2 regions of the Cytobacillus sp. QJM3NY_8 genome follow, and region 1 is predicted to be linked to the other one. Evidence: a T-box and tRNA genes for the amino acid it is inferred to sense, from the RefSeq annotation. Region 1 holds a T-box; the other holds one or more tRNA genes.
What was found. The T-box of region 1 lies ahead of tyrS (tyrosine--tRNA ligase). A T-box ahead of a tRNA ligase gene usually reads a tRNA of that ligase, here a tRNA-Tyr.

Region 1 (3,855 bases):
AACAATGCTCTGTAGGCGGTTAGTGCAGACAGGGATAGGACGCCCGCTTCCTCCCAGGTTAAATACGCCGGCTTGGGTGCTGTGTTTTCAGCAGGAATGGTGATATATTCGGCGAATGTGCCATGAAACGGCAAGCCGACGATTTCAAAGCCTGCTGGCGGTGCATCGCTCTTTTCCTTCCATCCCAGTCCGGGATTGATGATGACCTCATCACCTGGCTTCACGTGTGTAACGCCTTCTCCGACTGAGTCTATGATTCCCGCTCCGTCTGAACCGATGACAAGCGCAGGATCTTCTGGCTTGTGGCGGTTCAGGACAAATAAATCACGATGATTCAAGCCTGCCGTTTTCAATTTCACCCTCACCTCGCCGTTACCCGGATCGGACTTTTCCAGTTCACCATAAGATAATCCCGCGCGGCCTGTTACTCCTTCATGAATGATCGCTTTCATTTCCTTCACCTGCTTTTCTTTAAAAATTTCGTCTATTCTATCATATCTTGAAAGTGCCAGGAGGAAAAAGCGATTTGCCTACTTTGCAGTGCTAAGCCTTAGTTTCACAAATTTTCTTTTGCCTGCCTGCAGAACTAATCCGTCTGTGATTTTCACGAGCATCTGAACATCGCCGACTTTCTGTCCGTTTAAACGGATGCCGCCGCCCGCAATCATTTTTCTGGCTTCCGTTTTGGAGGAAAGCAGGCCGAGGCCGGCAAGCAGGTCTGTAATGAGGACTTCACCTTTACCCTTCCATTCGGCTTCCGGGATCTCATCCGGCATGGCTCCCTTTTGGAAAATAGTTTTGAAATGCAGTTCGGCTTTATCGGCTTCACCCGTGCCATGGTACATGCGGACGATTGTTTTACCTAAAAGCATTTTGGCGTCACGCGGATGCAGTGTGCCGTTTTCGAGCCCCTCTGCGATTTGCTGTTTTTCTTTTACTGGCAGATCTGTTGCGAGATTGAAGTATTTTGGAATCAGCTCATCCGGGATGGACATGGTTTTGCCGTACATATTATTGGGATCTTCATCGACACCAATGTAATTGTTTTTTGATTTGGACATTTTCTCTTTGCCATCCAGGCCTTCAAGGAGCGGCATCAGGATGACCACCTGCTTTTCTTTTTGGAAATGCTCCTGCAGATGGCGTCCCATCAGGACATTGAAGTGCTGATCATTCCCGCCAAGCTCGATATCGCTTTCGAGTACAACCGAGTCATATCCCTGCATCAGCGGGTAGAAAAATTCATGAAGAGAGATCGGTTTGCCTGTGGACAGGCGCTCTGAAAAGTCATTTCGTTCCATCAGGCGGGCAACTGTTATGCTGGCAGACAGGCGGATGACATCTTCGAGCTGGAGATCCGAAAGCCATGCTGAGTTGTAGTGAAGATCGACCTTATTCATGTCCAACACTTTGCTGAATTGCTCGAAGTATGTTTTGGCATTACGCTTCACCTCTTCATCGGTGAGCTGGTTTCGGGCTGCGGATTTGCCTGTCGGGTCGCCAATTTTTCCGGTAAAATCGCCAATAATCAGCTGGATGATATGGCCATTGTCCTGGAACTGCTTTAGTTTTTTCAGCACAACCGTATGGCCGATATGGACATCCGGTGCAGAAGGATCAAGCCCCAGCTTAATTTTTAAAGGCTGGTTTTGAAAAATGGACTTGGCTATTTTATTCTTTAGCTCTGCTTCAGGCAGAATATCCTGGACACCATTGCGGTATACCTCCAGCTGCCTCTCTGTTTCGTGTTTTTGCTGGGCTGTTAATTTTCCAAAAAAATTCTCCATGTCCCCCATCCTTTCTATTATCGGAATACAAAAAACCACGCCCCCTAAAGAAAGGGACGTGGCTAACGCGGTACCACCCTTTTTGAAGATTGCTCTTCCACTCAGCGGATTAACGGCCCGTGCCGTTCCCTGCTACTCCTGTTCACAGAGAAAGTTCAAGAAGGTAATTCACTGTTATCTTTGTGCTGATTTTCACCAGGCATCAGCTCTCTAAAACAGGGAGATAAGCAGCTACTTGTTTCTGTCATTACGTTTAAATTTGAAATTTTTATTATTTTAGCGGAATGGAGGACATTGTTCAAGTGTTTTTTCTCAAGCAATATTAGATGAAGGTTTTTCAACCGTAATACTATATAAAAACCAGGAACATGCAATGCCCCTGGTCCATGGTTATTTCGTTAAGATAATCGGTCCTTCTTTTGTGATGACAACGGTGTGTTCACATTGAGCGACATGGCTTTTGTTAGGTGTAACGAACGTCCAGCCGTCGCTCATTTCCCTTACTTCTTCATCACCGCTTGAGATAAAAGGCTCAAAGGCAACAACCATGCCTTCTCTTAACAGCTGTTTATCCCATGGATCAAAATAGTTCAGGATATGGTCCGGCTTTTCATGAAGGGAGCGGCCGACACCGTGTCCAGTCAGATTCATGATAACGTTGAATCCATTGTTTTTGGCAACCTTGTGAACTGTCTTTCCGACAAGGCTCAGCTTGCCGCCCGGCTTTAATTTTTTCAGTCCTTCATCGAACGCCTCCTGAGCCGCATCACATAATTTTTGCAGCTTCTCGTCTTCACCAACGACAAATGATAGGCCTGTGTCTGCGAAGTAGCCATCTTTTGATCCTGAAACATCAATATTTACAAGATCGCCCTCTTTAATCACCCGGCTTCCAGGAATGCCATGGGCCACTTCTTCATTCACGCTTATGCATGTGAAGCCTGGAAAATCGTATTCTCCTTTAGGGCCTGAAATCGCTCCGTGCTTTTCAAAAAGCTCTCCGGCTAAGTCATCAAGCTCCTTGGTTGTTACACCTGGCTTAGTTTTTTCAATCATCTCATCGCGGATCTCCGCGACAATTCTGCCGATTTCCTTCAGTTTTGCTAATTCTTCTTCATTTTTTACAATCATAAGAATCCTGCCTTTTCAATAGTTGTTATTTCTCTATTATAATCTAAATGTGGCGTGCTTAATAAGATTTCGCCTTTTCTGTTGCTAAAAACCTAATAATCAACAGGAAAGTGATAAGGCCTGAAGGAAAACAGCAATGCTTCGAGCAGATGTCCTCCATCATTATTAGATTCTGCAGGACTTGGTGTTCTTGCTTCACCGCTCAGTATTTTTCCGTAAAAACCCTCATGACCTGATAAAATTCTGCCATCCTGCACTTGGACCATTCCATTGGGACCGGCAACGGGAACAAGAAAGCGGGCTTCCTTTGTTTTCTCCAAAAATAACAGGAACTTGCCTCCATCCTGCTGATATTCCTCAGCCCATCCTTTATCGTAAACATCAATGCCTGCCGTGATGGTTTCTGTTGCTTTTCCTTTATATACTTTCTCGACTTGAAACTGCCTTCCGTAAAAATTCCCCTTGCTTGATTTTTGTTTGCTTTTAAAATTATATGTTCCCAGCACAATAACTTGTGAGCGGGATTCGACCTTTTCGGGATTAAGTTCAAGCCATTTTGTTGCGAATGATGATGAACCCCCTTACCAGCAAAAGAGCAAAAAGTATGAAGAACACCTTTCTCATTGTCTTCTTCCCTTCAATCATACCTTTGATTGAACAATCTGTTCACGCATCGAATGCAGCACACGCTTATAATAGTAATCCTGATGCGGGACAAAGTCCGTTTTCCTTACATTTATGGAGTTGGGGATTCTTATGCCATTATCCACCTGGAATCCTTCTGCCTCAATGAGTTCTTTTCCGCCAAACCACAGTCCATAAAACTCCTCCATTGCAATCTGGTATATCCCAGTAACCTCTTCAGGCTGCGGGCTAAACTCTTCTAAGGAATAATTGCTGTGATACAGGAAAACGTGGGCCAGTTCTTTGTCGATAA
Region 2 (3,855 bases), 790 kb from region 1:
TCGAAGCCCCAGTAAACGGCGGCCGTAACTATAACGGTCCTAAGGTAGCGAAATTCCTTGTCGGGTAAGTTCCGACCCGCACGAAAGGCGTAACGATCTGGGCACTGTCTCAACGAGAGACTCGGTGAAATTATAGTACCTGTGAAGATGCAGGTTACCCGCGACAGGACGGAAAGACCCCGTGGAGCTTTACTGTAGCCTGATATTGAATTTTGGTACAGCTTGTACAGGATAGGTAGGAGCCTGAGAAGCCGGAGCGCCAGCTTCGGTGGAGGCGTCGGTGGGATACTACCCTGGCTGTATTGAAATTCTAACCCGCGCCCCTTATCGGGGCGGGAGACAGTGTCAGGTGGGCAGTTTGACTGGGGCGGTCGCCTCCTAAAAAGTAACGGAGGCGCCCAAAGGTTCCCTCAGAATGGTTGGAAATCATTCGCAGAGTGTAAAGGCACAAGGGAGCTTGACTGCGAGACCTACAAGTCGAGCAGGGACGAAAGTCGGGCTTAGTGATCCGGTGGTTCCGCATGGAAGGGCCATCGCTCAACGGATAAAAGCTACCCCGGGGATAACAGGCTTATCTCCCCCAAGAGTCCACATCGACGGGGAGGTTTGGCACCTCGATGTCGGCTCATCGCATCCTGGGGCTGTAGTCGGTCCCAAGGGTTGGGCTGTTCGCCCATTAAAGCGGTACGCGAGCTGGGTTCAGAACGTCGTGAGACAGTTCGGTCCCTATCCGTCGTGGGCGCAGGAAATTTGAGAGGAGCTGTCCTTAGTACGAGAGGACCGGGATGGACGCACCGCTGGTGTACCAGTTGTCTTGCCAAAGGCATCGCTGGGTAGCTATGTGCGGAAGGGATAAGTGCTGAAAGCATCTAAGCATGAAGCCCCCCTCGAGATGAGATTTCCCATAGCGTCAAGCTAGTAAGATCCCTGAAAGATGATCAGGTTGATAGGTCAGAGGTGGAAGCGTGGCGACATGTGGAGCTGACTGATACTAATCGATCGAGGGCTTAACCAAAACGAAAAGCGGAGGCGACTGTTCAACTTTGAGAGACGTTGGAGAGCCGGCCATTCAAATCCTGGTTTTGGGATTTGGAGGGACGGATCGAAACGGCCGAGAGGTTAGGAGCCGAAGCTAGACAAGTCATTGGTGAATACTCGGCAAATGCTTCTTCATACATTATCTAGTTTTGAGGGAACGAAAAAATGAAATTTCCTCTTGAAAAAAACATTAAAAGAAAGTATAATCATACTTGTCTTTTGAAAATAGTCTGGTGGCGATGGCGAGAAGGTCACACCCGTTCCCATACCGAACACGGAAGTTAAGCTTCTCAGCGCCGATGGTAGTTAGGGGCTGTCCCCTTGTGAGAGTAGGACGCTGCCGGGCTGTTTACAAATACCACTTTTCCGCAGTAGCTCAGTGGTAGAGCATTCGGCTGTTAACCGAACGGTCGCAGGTTCGAATCCTGCCTGCGGAGCCATTTCCATAAAGCCCTTTTGGGAATTATGAGCTGTTGCTTCCATAGCTCAGCAGGTAGAGCACTTCCATGGTAAGGAAGAGGTCACCGGTTCGAGCCCGGTTGGAAGCTCTTTTAATGTAGACAACTAGAGTACTAGGCCCCTTGGTCAAGCGGTTAAGACACCGCCCTTTCACGGCGGTAACACGGGTTCGAATCCCGTAGGGGTCACCATAATGGAGGATTAGCTCAGCTGGGAGAGCATCTGCCTTACAAGCAGAGGGTCGGCGGTTCGATCCCGTCATCCTCCACCATATTTGCCGGTGTAGCTCAATTGGTAGAGCAACTGACTTGTAATCAGTAGGTTGGGGGTTCAAGTCCTCTCGCCGGCACCATCTTTTTTTTATAGATGGAGGGGTAGCGAAGTGGCTAAACGCGGCGGACTGTAAATCCGCTCCTTCGGGTTCGGCAGTTCGAATCTGCCCCCCTCCACCATTTATTTTTAATAAAAACACAAAAAACTGGACAAGCTATGAATGTCCTTTTTATTTTGTAATTATTGGGCTATAGCCAAGCGGTAAGGCACCGGACTTTGACTCCGTCACTCGCAGGTTCGAATCCTGCTAGCCCAGCCATTTTTGAGCCATTAGCTCAGTCGGTAGAGGATTTTAAAAGATTGCAGCATCGAAGCGTTACATCCTGAATGGCAAGCTTTTAAAATCTGCGACAAAGACCGCAGGGCTTTGAAGCACATCTGCAAATGAAGTTTAGGCATCAGAATTATATTTCGAGCCATTAGCTCAGTCGGTAGAGCATCTGACTTTTAATCAGAGGGTCGAAGGTTCGAGTCCTTCATGGCTCACTTTATAGAAAAACACAGACCTTGGGAATCGAGTCCTGAAGGTCTTACTTGTGAATATAAATATGTTTGCGGAAGTAGTTCAGTGGTAGAACATCACCTTGCCAAGGTGGGGGTCGCGGGTTCGAATCCCGTCTTCCGCTCCAAATAAATGGGGCCTTAGCTCAGCTGGGAGAGCGCCTGCTTTGCACGCAGGAGGTCAGCGGTTCGATCCCGCTAGGCTCCACCATCATACATAATACGACATTCCTTAAACCAGCATGGTTTAGGGATTTTTTATTTTATTTCACAAAACAATAAGTGGCAAAACTTAGAAAGTTACTATGGTATTTTTAGAAGCTTCTTTTTCCGGCAGCCGCATATATATACACGATTTTGTCGAGTTGAGTCATGTGTTTGAAAGCGGTTAAAATATGAGTATGAAGGGAAAGGGAGGACTTTACTATGAAAAGACAGAAATTATCGATAATTGGAATGCCAATGGATCTTGGCCAGATGAGACGCGGTGTGGACATGGGGCCAAGTGCGATCCGATATGCCGGTGTGAATGAGCGATTAAAGTGTTTATTCGAAGAAATCCATGACCAGGGCGATATTGCCATCGGCCGTCCGGAAGTTCAAATCGATCCAAAATCAAATCTTAGAAACTTGGACCTTATTGCTGAAAAAACAGAAAAACTGGGCGAAGAAGTTGATAAAGCAATAGAAAGTGGTTCTTTTCCATTAGTACTGGGCGGGGATCACAGCATCGCAATTGGAACATTGGCCGGTGTTTCGAAGCACTACAAAAATCTTGGGGTAATCTGGTATGATGCCCACGGGGATTTAAATACAGCTGAAACATCACCTTCAGGGAACATACATGGCATGCCTCTTGCGGTAAGCCTGGGAATTGGCCACCCGCTTTTAACCAATGTAGGGGGATATGCTCCAAAGGTTAAGCCAGAGAATATTGTCATTATTGGGGCAAGATCTTTGGATGAAGGAGAGCGGGAGCTTATTAAGGAAAAAGGCATTAAAGTATACACCATGCACGAAATTGACCGGCTTGGGATGACAAAGGTTATGGAGGAGTCTATTACATATTTAAAAGAAAGAAATACAGATGGTGTTCATCTGTCTCTGGATTTAGATGGGCTGGATCCGCATGATGCCCCTGGTGTTGGAACTCCGGTTATTGGAGGCATCAGCTACCGTGAAAGCCACTTGGCCATGGAGATGCTTGCAGAATCGCAGATCATTACATCGGCTGAGTTTGTAGAGGTTAACCCAATCCTGGATGACAAAAACAAAACAGCTACTGTGGCGGTCGCGCTTATGGGTTCACTATTTGGCGAGAAGCTTCTATAAATAATTGAATTAAAAATGAGCAGAACGTAAACAAGTTCTGCTCATTTTTTTGCTGTGAGTGTATAATATTTATTTAGAAGCTGATCGAGTTTTGTGCTCGTATCAACTACCGAGTGGTCTGTAAAAGAAGCGGAAGCTGTTAACTGGATCATTCTTGACCGGCATTCCTCAATATCTCTCAATAATTCCTTA

Region 2: it encodes a tRNA-Tyr, which carries the amino acid that the T-box ahead of tyrS (tyrosine--tRNA ligase) is inferred to sense. The anticodon was not compared.

What each region holds. Positions count from the first base shown of each region.
Region 1 covers NZ_CM149681.1:966,744-970,598, reverse strand. The annotation lists gene AC0VZ9_RS05205 (zinc-binding dehydrogenase) at 1-452, opposite strand, end outside; gene tyrS (tyrosine--tRNA ligase) at 531-1,787, opposite strand; T-box leader at 1,837-2,044, opposite strand; gene map (type I methionyl aminopeptidase) at 2,178-2,918, opposite strand; gene AC0VZ9_RS05190 (hypothetical protein) at 3,011-3,424, opposite strand; gene AC0VZ9_RS05185 (NUDIX hydrolase) at 3,560-3,855, opposite strand, start outside.
Region 2 covers NZ_CM149681.1:175,700-179,554, forward strand. The annotation lists rRNA gene AC0VZ9_RS00950 (23S ribosomal RNA) at 1-1,015, shown strand, start outside; rRNA gene rrf (5S ribosomal RNA) at 1,268-1,384, shown strand; tRNA gene AC0VZ9_RS00960 (tRNA-Asn) at 1,404-1,478, shown strand; tRNA gene AC0VZ9_RS00965 (tRNA-Thr) at 1,514-1,586, shown strand; tRNA gene AC0VZ9_RS00970 (tRNA-Glu) at 1,614-1,688, shown strand; tRNA gene AC0VZ9_RS00975 (tRNA-Val) at 1,693-1,768, shown strand; tRNA gene AC0VZ9_RS00980 (tRNA-Thr) at 1,774-1,849, shown strand; tRNA gene AC0VZ9_RS00985 (tRNA-Tyr) at 1,866-1,949, shown strand; tRNA gene AC0VZ9_RS00990 (tRNA-Gln) at 2,015-2,089, shown strand; tRNA gene AC0VZ9_RS00995 (tRNA-Lys) at 2,244-2,316, shown strand; tRNA gene AC0VZ9_RS01000 (tRNA-Gly) at 2,385-2,459, shown strand; tRNA gene AC0VZ9_RS01005 (tRNA-Ala) at 2,467-2,542, shown strand; gene rocF (arginase) at 2,758-3,663, shown strand; gene AC0VZ9_RS01015 (aspartyl-phosphate phosphatase Spo0E family protein) at 3,705-3,855, opposite strand, start outside.